2 regions of the Saccharopolyspora sp. NPDC002376 genome follow, and region 1 is predicted to be linked to the other one. Evidence: riboswitches for the same ligand, from Rfam matches in the RefSeq annotation. Region 1 holds a riboswitch; the other holds the start of a gene.
The links. A riboswitch is a leader RNA that binds a small molecule or an ion and turns the genes downstream of it on or off. The one in region 1 is predicted to bind S-adenosylmethionine.

Region 1 (7,448 bases):
CCGGTGCACCAGGCGGCTCAGCACGGCGAGCGGCTGACAGCGCGGGTGACTTTGACCAGCGCGCCGATCCCGTTGCGGGGACCGGCTTTCGGGGCACAGCGAGCGCAGGACCGAGCCTTGGTCCGGGCCACTTTGGAGACTGCCGACGTCGCGGGTCAGCGCGTGCTGGCTGGTGGATCAGTGGTGCTGCTGGTGCCGACCGAGCAGTGGCGCGAGCTCATCGCCGGGCAGCAGGTGACGGTCCGGGGCAAGGCTGCACCACCGCGGTCGGGAGAGCTCACCGTCGCGGCGATGCAGGTGTTCGGAGCGCCCACCGAGGTCACTTCGCCCCCGGGTTGGCAGCGCGTAGCGGCGGACCTGCGGGACGGGCTGCGCAGCACGGCTTCAGCCGAGCTGAGTCCGGCTGCGGCTGGACTGCTGCCCGGTCTGGTCGTCGGCGACACCAGAGCTCTGCCGCCCGAGGTGGAGCAGGACTTCGAAACGGCAGGTCTCACGCACCTCATGGCGGTGTCGGGTGCCAACTTGGCGATCGTGTGCGGCGCAGTGCTCGTGGTCCTGCACTTGATCGGCGCGGGACCGGTGCTGTCGGCAGCGGGGGCGGGTGCGGCTCTCATCGGGTTCGTCGTGCTGGCAGGTCCGGAACCGAGCGTGCTGCGAGCGGCGGCGATGGGAGCGATCACCCTGCTGGCGCTGGTCCTGGGCAGACGGCGTTCGGCACTGCCGGTGCTGTCGGCGAGCGTGATCGGCTTGCTGCTGCTGTTACCGGAACTGGCCACGAGCCCGGGGTTCGCCCTGTCGGTCGCGGCTACGGCCGGGCTGGTGCTGCTGGCCCCGACGTGGGCGGCGGCTCTGCGTGATCGCGGTGTTCCGATCGGCGTGGCGGAGGCCATCGCGGTTCCGCTGGCGGCGCACGTCGTCACCGCTCCGCTGATCGCGGCGCTGTCCGGGACCGTCAGCCTGGTCGCGGTGCCGGCGAATCTGCTGGCAGGTCCGGTCGTCGCACCGGCGACCGTCTTCGGGGTGCTGGCAACGATGATCGCGCCGTTCTCCGGATGGCTGGCCGGCGTGTTCTGCTGGTTGGCCGCGCCGGAGCTGGAATGGCTGGTGCTGATCGCTGACCGCGCGGCAGCTGTGCCCGGCGGATCGTTCGACTGGCTGCCCGGCACCGCCGGTGGTCTGCTGCTGGCGGGGCTAGTCGTCGTCGGCCTGATCTTGTTGCGCGGCAAGCGGTTCCGAGTTCTGGCATCGGTGGCGCTGCTGCTCGTGGTGCTCGTGCTGGTGCCGGTGCGCAGCGCTGTGTCCGGCTGGCCGGTTCCCGGCTGGAGCATGGTGGCTTGCGATGTCGGGCAGGGAGATGGGCTGGTGCTCGCCACCGGGCGGCCGGAGGAGGCCGTGGTGGTTGACACCGGGCCGGACCTCGAACGGTCTGCGGCGTGCCTGGACCGGCTGGGGGTGCGTCGGATTCCGCTGGCCGTGCTGACGCACCTGCACGCCGATCACGTCAGCGGACTCACCGGGTTGTTGGGCAAGTTCTCGGTCGGTGCGGTGGCGGTGGGGCCACTGCGGGAACCAGCGTGGGCGATGAAGGAGGTGGTGCGAGATACCCGTGCGCATCGGGTTCCGGTCGTGCAGATGCAGTCCGGGCAGCGGGCGAGCTGGCCTGGCCTGGTGCTCGACGTGCTGGCCCCGGATCCGGCGCTGGCCCGGACGCAAACGGCGGAGGACGCCAACGACGCCTCGATCGTGCTGCGGGCCATCACCCCGGCCGGAAGACTGCTGCTCACCGGCGACATCGAGCTCCCGTCCCAGGGGAGACTGCTCTCGTCAGGGCTGGACCTGCGAGCTGATGTGCTCAAGGTGCCGCACCACGGATCCCGTTACACCACACCCGGTTTCCTGCACGCGGTGCGACCGAGAGCGGCGTTGATCAGCGTCGGCGACGGCAACAGCTACGGGCACCCGAGCCCGTTCGTGGTGGACACGCTCACCCGCGCAGGTACGAGAGTCCTGCGCACCGACCAGGAAGGAGACATCGCGATCCTGCCGGGCCCACAAGGTCCACGACACGTGTCACGAGGAGATCCGCTGCGCGCGGTCGACCGCTGAACCTCAGTCCGCTGTGGACGGACAAGAACGCGGTGCCACCGGATTCCCAGCGGCACCGCGCACTTTCCGGGACGAGGGTTACAGCCCCAGAGCCTGGTTGACGGCCTCGGTCGTCGGCGCGACGGTGGCCTTCGGGCCGATCTGGTCCTGGACCGCGTCCAGGGTCTTCAGACCGTCACCGGTGATCAGCAGGACAGTCTCGGCGTCCGGGTCGATCTTGCCGTTCTCGATCAGCTTCTTCGCGGTGGCCACGGTGACCCCACCAGCGGTCTCGGCGAAGATGCCCTCGGTGCGGGCCAGCAGGCGGATGCCCGCGCGCACCTCGTCGTCGGTGACGTCCTCGATGGCGCCGTTGGTCTTGCGGACGATGTCCAGCACGTACGGGCCGTCGGCGGGCGCGCCGATGGCCAGCGAGCGGGCAATGGTGTCCGGACGCACCGGCTGCACCACGTCCTGCCCGTTCTTGTACGCGGAGGACACCGGGGAGCAGCCGGAGGCCTGCGCACCGAAGATCCGCACCGGGCTCGGCTCGACCAGACCGGTCTCGCCGAGCTCGTTGAATCCCTTGTGGACCTTGGTCAGCTGCGAGCCGGAGGCGATCGGCACCACGATCTGCTCGGGGATGCGCCAACCGAGCTGCTCGGCGACCTCGAAGGCGAGCGTCTTGGAGCCCTCCGAGTAGTAGGGCCGGACGTTGACGTTGACGAACGCCCAGTCCTCGTGCTCACCGGCCAGCTCGGTGGCCAGGCGGTTGACGTCGTCGTAGTTGCCGTCGACGGCGAGCAGCGAGCCGTCGTAGACCGCGCTCATCAGGATCTTGGCGCGCTCAAGGGTTTTGGGCACCAGCACGACCGAGTCCCAGCCGGCGCGGGCGGCGGCCGCGGCCACCGCGTTGGCCAGGTTGCCGGTCGACGGGCAGGCCAGCACCTTGAAGCCGAACTCGCGGGCGGCGGCCAGCGCGACCGCGACCACGCGGTCCTTGAACGAGTGGGTGGGGTTGCCGGTGTCGTCCTTGATCCAGATCCGCTTGACGCCCAACGCCTTCGCGAGGTTGTCGGCGCGGATCAGGCGGGTACAGCCGGGGTCGGTGTTCGGGTGCTCCTCGACGTTGGAGGGCACCGGCAGCAGCTGCTTGTACCGCCAGATCGACCGGGGGCCGGCTTCGATGTCCTCGCGGCGCAGTCGCGGGAAGTCGTAGGCGACTTCCAGGGGGGAGAAATCTTCGAGCGAAACGAATTCGGGGGCCAGCGGCTGCCGGTGTCCTTCTTCCTTGGACACCAGTTCGACGGCGTTGCCCAGGTCGAAGGTCTTGGTTCCGTTCTGGGCGCGGACGGCAGCAGTCATCGCGAGGTCCTCTCCTCATCTATCCCGCGGACGGGTCGGAATTGGCACCGCTTTCGCCGGTGACCTCGCGGAAGAAGACACGATTCGCCGGACGAACGGTTGCCGGGGCTTCATCGGGCCGTTCCCTCTGCCCCTCTGGATGAGCTATTCGGTTGTGGCGGCCACGCTAATGGATCCCGCGCAAGTCTGGCCAGGCCGATCCAGATGGCGGGATCGTCGCGGGTGCGTGGGACGATGCGGGCATGAGCTCACCGGCCGTGGTCAACGATCCGCTGCACCTGGTTCTCGGCGACGAGGAACTGCTGGTGGAACGCGCGCTCTGGGCGGCGGTCGGAGCGGCCCGAGCGGCGGACCCGGAGGCCGAGCTGCGCCGCGTGAAGGTGAGCGAACTCACCCCTCCTGAGCTGGCCGAAATGCTCAGCCCGTCGCTGTTCGCGGAGGGTCGGGTGCTGGCGGTGGAATCGGCGCAGGACGCGGGCAAGGAGATCGCCGAAGCCCTGCTCTCCCACGTCAAACAACCCGTCGACGGTGTGACGCTGGTGATCGTGCACACCGGTGGTGGGCGGTCCAAGTACGCCAAGGAACTGCCCAACGCGCTGAAAAAGCTGGGCGCGCGGGTCACCGAGTGCAACAAGATCACCAAACCCGCCGAGCGGGAAGCGTTCGTCCGCGACGAGATCCGCCGCGCGGGCGGAAAGGCGGACGCGGCTGCGGTGTCCGCGCTGATCGAAACCGTCGGCTCGGACCTGCGTGAGCTCTCCGCAGCAGCGACCCAGCTGGTCGCCGACACCGGCGGAAAGGTCGACGAGACCGCGGTCCGCCGCTACCACCGGGGACGTGCCGAGGTCACCGGCTTCGCGGTCGCGGAGAAGGCCGTGACAGGGGACCGGGCAGCCGCACTGGAGGCCCTGCGCTGGGCGGTGCAGCTCGGTGTTCCGCACGTGCTGATCGCTGACGCGCTGGCGGACTCGGTCCGCACCATCGGCCGCGTCGCCGCAGCCGGCGGCCGAAACGACCCGTTCCGCCTGGCTGGCGAACTCGGCATGCCCGCCTGGAAGGTCAAGAAGGCGCAGTCCCAGTCCAGGGGCTGGAACCCCAAGAGCCTCGCAGCCGCCCTCCAAGCAGTCGCCGAGGTCAACGCCGGAGTTAAGGGCATGGCCGCAGACCCCACGTACGCCCTGGAACGAACAGTCCTACGCCTCGTCGAACTCCGAAACCAACGCGCGTAAGCACGAACTGGCATAAATGAAGTTGGGCACCCGCGGTCCAAGCGGACACTGAGATTCCGCCCGCTACCCGCACCGCCACGAAAACCGGCTACAGGAAAGCAAAAGGCCCCTTCCCGAGCGGGAAGGGGCCTCAGCTAAACCGAAGCTCAGAGCTCGTTGACGCGCTTCGCCAGGGCGGACTTCTTGTTCGCAGCCTGGTTGCGGTGCAGGACGCCCTTGCTGGTGGCCTTGTCCAGCTCACGGCTGGCGGCCCGCTGCAGCTCGATGGCCTTGTCCTTGTCGCCGGCGGCAGCGGCCTCGCGGAACTTGCGGATCGCGGTCTTCAACGAGGACTTCACGGCCTTGTTGCGCTGCCGGTTCTTCTCGTTGGTCTTGATCCGCTTCATCTGGGACTTGATGTTGGCCACTGTTCGCCTCTTTCTCGTCTGTCGAATCGATCGTGCCGCGCTTCATCGGCCCTGCCCAGGGGCAGGTTTCCTCCACGGCGGAACGCCGCACGGCACGGTCGACCATGTTAACAGCCTCGACCTGGGCGGATGTCGGCCGGGCGGGGCGAGAGCGATCACATAGCCTCGGAACTGGCCCCACCAGACCATAGGGTCGATCCTCGTGCTGGACGCCCTGAATTGGCCTGGTTTCGCTGATCTCTCGCTCGCCGGTCTGCTCTTCCTCTGCGCAGCGGCGTTCCTCGCCGGAGCCGTCGACGCGATCGTCGGCGGTGGCGGTCTGATCCAGCTGCCCGCGATGCTGCTGCTCATGCCCGGTGGTGAGGTGATCTACTCGCTGGCCACCAACAAGGTCGCGTCGATCGCCGGCACCGCCGCGGCTGCCCGCACCTACGCCAAGCGCACCCCGATCGACTGGCGCGCCGCGCTGTCGATGGCGCTGGTGGCACTGCTGGGTTCGTTGGGTGGCGCGATGCTGGCCAACGCGCTGCCCTCGCACGTCCTCAACATCATCGTGCTCGTCGCCCTGGTCGCCGTGGGCCTCTACACCTGGCGCAAGCCCGATCTCGGTTCGGTGGACGCGCCGCGCTTCGAGCGTCGCGCGCAGCTGCTGGTGATGCTCACGGGCGGTGCGATGATCGGTTTCTGGGACGGCATCGCCGGTCCGGGCACCGGCTCGTTCCTGGTGTTCCTGCTGGTCGGGCTGGTCGGTTTCGCGTTCCTCACGGCCTCGGCCACCGCGAAGGTCGTCAACGTGGCGACCAACATCGGTGCCCTGATCTTCTTCATCCCAGCGGGCAAGGTGCTGTGGGGGCTGGGAATCCTGATGGCGCTGAGCAACGTCGCGGGCAGTGTCCTCGGCGCGATGCTGGCCGCCCGGCGCGGATCCGGTTTCGTGCGCCGGGTCTTCCTGACGGTGGTCGTCGGCCTCGTGATCAGCCTCGGCTGGAAGCTGGCCGCTGGGGTTTAAGTGCCTTTTTTGATCCTTTGCTTTTGATGCGCCGAAGGCGCAGAGCCCGCCCTCGGCGCTGGCACCGCCGAGGGTTCTCAGCATTCGCCTGGCGAGGACGGCCGTGACGCCGTGTACATAAGTCAGGGCACCCGCAGTCCAGGTGGACGCTGAGGTTCCGCTACCCGCACCGCCACGCAAAACGAGTTCAAAAGCAGGTTCTAAGACCCGTGAGTGTTCGCAAGAACCACCGCCACTCGCGTGAACAGGCGTGCCACGTGCCACAACATCGTTCAACCCCAACCCCTGAGCGGCGTAGCATGACCGCTGGTTGTGCCTAGGGTTCCGCTCCCGTTCCGACGCAACACCACAACCAGGAGTGTGGAGGTCAGGTCCGAGCGGCACCGACGATCGCGGAACGGGAGCGATCGCACATCTGACGGGACAAAAGCCTGGAGGAACCCGGATGCTGCGCGCCCGCGCGGCACGGAGAGGGTTCCATGGGACTGGTCGCCGTCCTGCTCGTCGTCGCCGCTGCGTTCGCCCACGCGGGCTGGAACTTCTTCGCCAAGCGCGCGGGATCGGCCGGCGCCGGATTCGTGTGGCTGACCGCGGCCTGCTCAGCCGTCCTGTACTTACCGGTCGCCACTGGTGTGCTGATCTGGAGCGGCGCGCCGCCATTGGGCTGTTGGGCGTGCTGGTCAGCGCTGTCGTGCACCTGGCTTACTTCCTGCTGCTGCAGCGCGGCTACGCGGTCGGTGACATGTCGGTGGTGTACCCCCTGGCCAGGGGGACCGGGCCGATGCTGGCGATGCTGATCGCGATCCTGGTGCTGGGTGAACGCCCCAGCTGGCTCTGCGCTGCTGGTGGGTTGCTGGTCATCGCCGGAGTGCTCGTGATCGGACTGTCCGACGGCTTGCCGCGCTCCGGCGCGAGCCTGGCCGGGGTCGGATTCGGGGTCCTGACCGGTGCGCTGATCGCGGTCTACACGGTGTGGGACGCCTACGCGGTGACCGGCCTGGCGCTGTCCCCGCTGCTGTACGACTGGGCGAACAACTTCGCCAGGTCGATCCTGCTCTCCCCGTACGCCGCCCGCCGCCGCACCCAGATCGCCGAGGTCTGGCGCGAGCACCGGGCCCCGGTGCTCGCGGTGGCGCTGCTGTCGCCGCTGGCCTACATCCTCGTCCTGTTCGCGATGCAGCTCGCCCCGGTCAGCCTGGTCGCCCCAGCCCGAGAGCTGAGCATCGTCATCGCAGGCCTGCTGGCCTGGCGCCTCCTGGGCGAATCCCAACCGGGCCGCCGCATGACGGGAGCCCTCGTGGTCCTCACCGGAGTAGTCCTCCTCGGCATCGTCTAGACGTCCAGTTCAGCGGC
Region 2 (7,448 bases), on a different contig from region 1:
GCATCGAACAGGCACAGCTCGCGCAGTCCCGGCACCTCGCTCAGCCCAGCGCGCAACCGGCGCAGCAGCGCCTCCTCGTGCTCGACGACGTTGACCCATTCCGCCGAGATCGTCTCGCAGGCCTTGGCCAGCGCATGCACGCCGACGGTGTTCGGCGAGCCGGCCTCGTGCCGCTCCTCGCCGGTGTTCCAGCTGACCGCGCGCTCGTTCACCTTCCGCGTCGCGCCGCCACCGGCCAGGTACGGATCCGCGGCGTTGAGCCAGTCCGCGCGTCCGATCAGCGCGCCCGCACCGAACGGCGCGTACAGCTTGTGACCGGAGATCGCGACGTAGTCGATGTCGAGCTCACCGATCCGCACTGGGCGGTGCGGGGCTAGCTGCGCGGCGTCGAGCACGGTTCGCGCGCCTCGACGACGGGCCACCCGGGCGAGTTCGGCGACCGGCCACAGCTCACCGGTGACGTTCGAGGCCCCGGTGATCACCGCCAGCCGCGGCCCCTCCGGGCATTCCGCCAACGCGGCGTCCAGCGCGGCGACTGCGTCGGCCGGAGTCGCGGGAGCCTCGATCCGCCGCACCCGCGGACCGGTCCAGGGCAGCAGCGCGGCGTGGTGCTCGGTGTCGAAGACGACGACGGAGGTACCGCGCGGCAAGGCTCCTGCCAGCAGGTTCAACGCGTCGGTGGTGTTGCGGGTGAAGATCACCGAGTCGGCGCGGCGGGCCCCGACGAAGTCCCGCAGGACGTCCCGCGCCCCTTCGTAGACCCTGGTGCACACCTGCGAGGCGAAGCCGGCCCCACGGTGCACGCTGGCGTACCACGGAAGCAGCTGGTCAACGGCGGCCCGGACGCTGTTCAGACAAGGTGCGCTGGCGCCGTGATCGAGGTTGGCATAACCGATGCACTCCCCGGTGACCAGCGGAACGCTCAGCTCGTTTCCCACGACCGCGGGCACGCGGCTGTCCACAGTGGATTGCTTCGGGATTCGGACAGCGGCAGACGTCATGACGCCCTCCAAGGGCCTCATCGGACCCTCCCAGGAGGGGTCCGCGCTTGCCGGATCGCCCTGCGCGACCGGCCAGGTCCTCACCCGGGGCACCCCACCGCGGTTGGAGGGTTGCCGGCCAGCAAGCCGGGGCTACGCGCTGGCACTCATGACCTTCGAAACAGCACCATAGGAAAAGCCCGCACAGCGGGCAACACCCGTTCCCGAGACGTGGGAGCGTTCTGCGTCACACCGCCCGCGGGGTCCGGGTGGCACCGGACGAACCGGCGCCACCCGAACACTGCAGGTCAGGCGCGGGTGACGGACACCTTGATCTCGGTCCCGTCGCCGACCGCGCCGGTGAAGCCGTCGGCCACGTCACCGGACTCGACCGCGTTGGCGAGGGTCTCGGCCGCGATGAACTCGCGGTGCGCCGCCACCGCCGACAGCACCTCCTCCGGCGCCGAAACGGTCACCATGATCCGGTCGGAGACCTCGAAGTCGGCGTCCTTGCGAGCCTGCTGGACGACGCGGACCGCGTCGCGGGCCACGCCCTCGGCGGCCAGTTCCGGGGTCACCTCGGTGTCCAGCACGACCAGGCCCAGGCCCGCGGGCAGCGCCGAAGCCGCGCCGGAGTCGGTGGACACCAGCTGCTCGCTGAACTCGTTGTCCTGCAGCTCGATCCCGGCCGCGACGACCGCGCCGCCAGGGGTGCGGCTCCACTCGCCGGCCTTGACCGCCTTGATGACCTTCTGCACCTCGCGGCCCAAGCGCGGACCGGCCGCCCGCGCGTTCACCGCGATCTCGAAGTGGCCGTGCGCGGCCACGTCGGTGGTCAGCTCCAGCTCCTTGACGTTGATCTCGTCGCGGATCAGGTCGGCGAACGGACGCAGGGCCTCCGCCTGCTCCGTGGCGACCACGAGCTTGGCCAGCGGCAGCCGCACGCGCAGCCTGTTGGCCTTGCGCAGCGCCGACGCCGAGGAGCACACCTGGCGGACCTGGTCCATCGCGGTGACCAGCGCCGCGTCCGCGGGCAGCTCGTCGACCAGCGGCCAGTCGGCCAGGTGCACCGAGCGCCCACCGGTCAGCCCGCGCCACACCGCCTCCGCGGTCAGCGGCAGCATCGGCGCCACCACCCGGCTGGTCACCTCCAGCACGGTGTGCAGGGTGTCGATGGCGTCGCGGTCACCGGCCCAGAAGCGGTCGCGGGAACGCCGCACGTACCAGTTGGTCAGGACCTCCAGGAAGTCCCGGACGGTGTTGCACGCACCGGCCAGGTCGAGGGAGTCCATCGCGGCCTGCACGTCACCGACCAGCTCGTGGGTCTTGGCCAGGACGTAGCGGTCCAGCACGTGCTGACTGTCCACCCTGGACTCGCCGGTGACGCCCTCGGCGTTGGCGTACAGCGCCAGGAAGTACCAGGAGTTCCACAGCGGCAGCACCGCCTGGCGCACCGCGTCCCGGATGCCCTGCTCGGTGACCACCAGGTCGCCTCCGCGCAGGATCGGGCTGGCCATCAGGAACCAGCGCATCGCGTCCGAGCCGTCGCGGTCGAAGACCTCGTTGACGTCCGGGTAGTTGCGCTTGGACTTCGACATCTTCTGCTTGTCGTCGCCCAGCACGATGCCGTGGGCCACCACGTTGGTGAACGCCGGGCGGTCGAACAGCGCCGTCGCCAGCACGTGCAGCAGGTAGAACCAGCCGCGGGTCTGCCCGTTGTACTCGACGATGAAGTCGCCCGGGTAGTGGTGCTCGAACCACTCGGAGTTCTCGAACGGGTAGTGCACCTGCGCGAACGGCATCGAGCCGGACTCGAACCAGCAGTCCAGCACCTCCGGCACCCGGCGCATGGTCGACTTGCCGGTCGGGTCGTCCGGGTTGGGCCGGGTCAGTTCGTCGATCTGCGGGCGGTGCAGGTCCTCCGGCCGCACGCCGAAGTCGCGCTCCAGCTCGTCCAGCGAGCCGTAGACGTCGGTGCGCGGGTAGTTCGGGTCGTCGGAGACCCACACCGGGATCGGCGAACCCCAGTACCGGTTGCGCGAGATGTTCCAGTCGCGGGCGTTCTCCAGCCACTTGCCGAACTGGCCGTCCCGGATGTGCTCCGGCACCCAGTTGATCTGCTTGTTGAGCTCGACCATCCGGTCCTTGAACTTGCTGACCGCCACGAACCAGGACGACACCGCCCGCTGGATCAGCGCGTTGTCGCAGCGCCAGCAGTGCGGGTACGGGTGGTCGTAGGTCTCGTGCCGCAGCAGCAGACCCTTGTCCTTGAGGTCGCGGGCGATCTGCTTGTTGGCCTCGAAGACCTGCAGACCCTCGTACGGCGGCACCTCGGCGGTGAACTTGCCGTGCGCGTCGACCGGAACCACCGGCTCGATGCCCGCGGCGTCGGTGACGACCTTGTCATCCTCACCGAAGGCCGGCGCGATGTGCACCAGCCCGGTGCCGTCCTCGGTGGTCACGTAGTCGGCGGCGAGCACCTGGTGGGCGTTCTCGCGGCCGACGAAGAAGTCGAACGGCGGCTGGTACTTCGTGCCCAGCAGTTCGCTGCCCTTGAACCGCTCCACGACGTGCTCGGCGACGTCCTCGCCGAGCTCCCGCGCGTAGGCGCTCAGCCGAGCCTCGGCCAGCACGTACCGCTCCGAGCTGTTGGCCGGCGCGACGAGCACGTAGTCGACCTCGGGGTGCACCGCGGCGGCGAGGTTGGACGGCAGGGTCCACGGCGTGGTCGTCCATGCCAGGGCCAGCGCGCCGTCGTAGGCCTTGCCCGGAGCGTTGAGGCGCAGGCCGATCGTCACCGCCGGGTCCTGCCGCTGGCGGTAGACGTCGTCCATCTTGGTTTCGGTGTTGGCCAGCGGCGTCTCGCAGCGCCAGCAGTACCAGAGCACCCGGAAGCCCTCGTAGACCAGACCCTTGTCCCACAGGGTCTTGAAGGCCCACATGACGCTTTCCATGTAGTCCAGGTCGAGTGTCTTGTAGTCGTTGGAGAAGTCCACCCACCGCGCCTGCCGGGTGACGTAGTTCTCCCATTCCTCGGTGTAGCGAAGCACCGAGGTGCGGCAGGCGTCGTTGAACTCGGCCACGCCCATCGTCTCGATCTCGGACTTCGAGGTGATGCCGAGCTGCTTCTCCGCCTCCACCTCGGCGGGCAGACCGTGGCAGTCCCAGCCGAACCGGCGCTCGACCCGGCGACCGCGCATCGTCTGGTAGCGCGGCACCACGTCCTTGACGTAGCCGGTCAGCAGGTGCCCGTAGTGCGGCAGGCCGTTGGCGAACGGCGGGCCGTCGTAGAAGACGAACTCGTTGGCACCGTTGGTCCCGGCCTCTCGGGCCTCGACCGAGGCCCGGAAGGTGTCGTCGCTCGCCCAGAAATCCAGCACCTGGCGCTCGATGTCCGGGAACGCGGGCTGGGCAGCCACGCCGCGCTCACCGGCGTCGCCGAACTGAACCTTGGGATATGACATCGCGGATGCGCTCCTCGCGGTGTGTGTCGTTGCCGCCGCACGGTCACCGATGACTCGGTGCCCACACGGGGACGACACCTCGTGCGCATGCTCCGCACGAGATCCGCGGTACCACCCCGCTTGCCGCCGACGAACGTCGACGACCACTCGTTGCCAGCTGTGACGGGCTGGACCCGTCCGGTTCTACTGAGGTGCCACGGGCACCCGTTCTTCCGGAGGCTCCCCGGTGATGGCCGGATCATCGCCTGGTCGTTCCAGCGTACCGGTCCCCCGCCACCGGTTTTCACCGGTCCGACATCCGCCCGGTTACTAGCGGCGGACCTCGGCGGCGATCGTGGCGTTGGGGGCGCAGAGGGCGCAGGGCGTGAAGCCCAGTTCTCGCGCCTCGCGCAAGGTCAGCTCGATCGTCTTGCGGGAACCGATCCACTCGCAGGTGCGGACGTGGTAGCGCGGCCGTTCGTCGATCACCAGGACCTTAGCGTCCGGTCGCGCGACCTCGGAGGCGTTGCTGCGCTCCTCCGCCGGCTCCTCGCCGACGTCGGCGAACGGCGGTTCGGCCGTCTCCTGCTTCGCCGCCCGGCGCCGCCGCACCCGGTCCGCCGCCAGCAGACCGACCGCGACCGCGCTGGCCAGCGCCGACAGCCACGCCAGCTCGGCCTCGCCGCCGACGACGGCGCCGACCAGCACACCAGCGGCCAGCAGGACCAGCAGCAGCACGACCAACAGCACGCGACCTCACACCTCTCGCGACACGGCCCCGGACGCACACCAGCGGCGACGGGCACTCCACCCGTCGCCGCTGATGCGGACAGTTCCGTCAGCCAGCCTCGGCGGCACGTGCGCCGAAGCTGTAGCTGGCCTGCTGACCCGAGCGGCTGCTGCCGCTCTCGGCCGGCGCGGCCGAACCCCGGTCCTGCAGTTCGCGAAGCTGCGACTCCAGGTACGTCTGCAGTCGAGTGCGGTACTCGCGCTCGAACGTGCGCAGGGTTTCGATCTTCTTCTCGAGGGCGTTCTTCTCCGACGTGATGTTGCCCATCACCTCGGCGTGCTTGCGCTGCGCGTCGCGCTCCAGGTTGGCGGCCTTCTCGCGGGCCTGCCGCTCCAACGTCTCGGCCCGGGTCCGGGCGTCGTTGAGCATCGTCTCGGCACGGGTCCGGGACTCGTTGACCATGCTGTCGGACTTCGAGCGCGCTTCCGAGAGCAGCTGCTCGGACTTCGTCCGCGCTTCGGCCAGCATGCCGTCGGCCTCGGCCTTGGCCTCACCGGTCAGCCGGTCGGCCATCTCCTGCGCCAGGCCCAGCACCTTGGCGGCCTGCACGTGATGGTCACCGCCGGGCGAGGTCTGCTCGGCAGCGGACGGCGCCGGAACCGGGGTGAGCCGGCGCGGTTCCTCCGTCGGTGGGGCCGGGGTCGAGGAAGCGGATGCCGCCTGGGTGCGGGCGTCCTCCAAGTCGACCTGCGCGGTCTGCAGCTGGGACTCCAGCTGCTCGACCTGGCTGCGCAGATCGTTGTTCTCCTCCACCAGCCGGGCAAGCTCGGCTTCAACCAGGTCGAGGAATGCATCCACCTCGTCCTCGTTGTAGCCCCGCTTACCGATCGGAGGTTTGCTGAACGCGACGTTATGCACGTCGGCGGGGGTCAAGCCCACAAGATCACCTCACGCACTCCTCGGCTGCGGGTAGCCCGGGTTCCCCGTCACCCGGGCTGCACCAGTCGCATCAGTATGAACACGACCAGCAGCAGCACCATAATCGATAGGTCCAGTCCGACGCCGCCGATCCGGACCGTCGGAATCACCCGACGCACCAACTTTACGGGTGGGTCGGTCACTGTGTAGATGCTCTCCAACGCGATTGCAACCCCCCCAACGGGCCGCCAATCGCGAGCGAACACTCGAACGAGTTCGATCACAATACGGGCCGTGAGCAGGAGCCAGAAGAAGAACAGAACGTAAAACAGGACGATCTGCACCGGGTTCACGCTTCAACTGTGCCACCACTCACCCGTAGTTGAAAAAGGCACCCTCGGCGAGCCGCCTCTTGTCCTCGGCCGCAACGTCCACGTTGGGCGGTGAGAGCAAGAACACGCGGTTGGTGACCTTCTCGATCGAGCCCCGGAGGGCGAACGCCAACCCAGCGGCGAAGTCGACCAGGCGCTTCGCGTCGGCCTCCTCCATCTCGGTCAGGTTCATGATCACCGGCGTGCCGTCCCGGTATTGCTCGCCGATCGTACGGGCCTCGCTGTAGCTGCGAGGATGCAGGGTTGTGATCTTGCTCAAGTTGAACAGGGAACCGGTGTCGGTGACCGCCCGCAGCTGCGAGACGTTCTCCCGCGACTGACCGGTGGGCAGCGAGCTGCGCGCCGGAGCCTCCGCCGACCACTGCCGACGCGGACGCGGCGCCGGGTCCCGGAACTCCTCGATGAAGTCCGGCTCGGCATCGGGCTCCGACTGGTATCCGCCGCGGGTGCCGACACGACGTCGTCCGCCCCGCTCAACGGGGCCGTCGTAGGTGTCGCGATCGGACTCGGCGTACCGGTCGCGATAGCCGACCTCGTCGTCGTACTCGTCGACCTCGTCGGCCGGAACCATGCCGAAGTAGGCCTTCAACTTGTGCAAAGCGCTCATCGGCATGCCCTTCCTCTTGCGACTCCTAGCACCGAGCACGAGGCGGCCGTCCGACCCCCCGATCCTGCAGCTACGGCGAGGTTAACTGCCGCCCGCCGAGCAACGCGGTTCCGACACGCACCCGGGTCGAGCCGTGGGCAACCGCACTTTCCAGGTCGCCGGACATCCCCGCCGACACCTCGACAGCTTCGGGGTGATCTCCCCGCAACCGCTCGGAGATCTTGGAAAGTGTGCCAAAGGCCACATCGGGATCGCCACCCAGGGGAGCGACCGCCATCACACCGCGCAGTCGAAGATCACTCGTCAGTGTGATCATATCTGCCAACTCCGGGACCTCGTCGGGTCGGCAACCCCCGCGACCCTCCGACTCGTCCAGGC

Region 2: linked by a shared signal. The riboswitch ahead of ACWCO2_RS10390 (aminotransferase class V-fold PLP-dependent enzyme) and the one ahead of thrC (threonine synthase) in region 1 are both predicted to bind S-adenosylmethionine.

Annotation. Positions count from the first base shown of each region.
Region 1 covers NZ_JBSFBZ010000027.1:82,480-89,927, reverse strand. Annotated here, with positions in the region: gene ACWCO2_RS19510 (ComEC/Rec2 family competence protein) at 1-2,106, shown strand, start outside; gene thrC (threonine synthase) at 2,185-3,450, opposite strand; SAM riboswitch class I at 3,463-3,596, opposite strand; gene holA (DNA polymerase III subunit delta) at 3,693-4,679, shown strand; gene rpsT (30S ribosomal protein S20) at 4,826-5,086, opposite strand; gene ACWCO2_RS19490 (TSUP family transporter) at 5,289-6,095, shown strand; gene ACWCO2_RS19485 (EamA family transporter) at 6,676-7,431, shown strand.
Region 2 covers NZ_JBSFBZ010000011.1:444-7,891, forward strand. Annotated here, with positions in the region: gene ACWCO2_RS10390 (aminotransferase class V-fold PLP-dependent enzyme) at 1-1,001, opposite strand, end outside; SAM riboswitch class IV at 1,040-1,155, opposite strand; gene ileS (isoleucine--tRNA ligase) at 1,289-4,444, opposite strand; gene ACWCO2_RS10400 (hypothetical protein) at 4,754-5,173, opposite strand; gene wag31 (DivIVA-like cell division protein Wag31) at 5,262-6,092, opposite strand; gene ACWCO2_RS10410 (YggT family protein) at 6,140-6,424, opposite strand; gene ACWCO2_RS10415 (cell division protein SepF) at 6,444-7,070, opposite strand; gene ACWCO2_RS10420 (YggS family pyridoxal phosphate-dependent enzyme) at 7,141-7,448, opposite strand, start outside.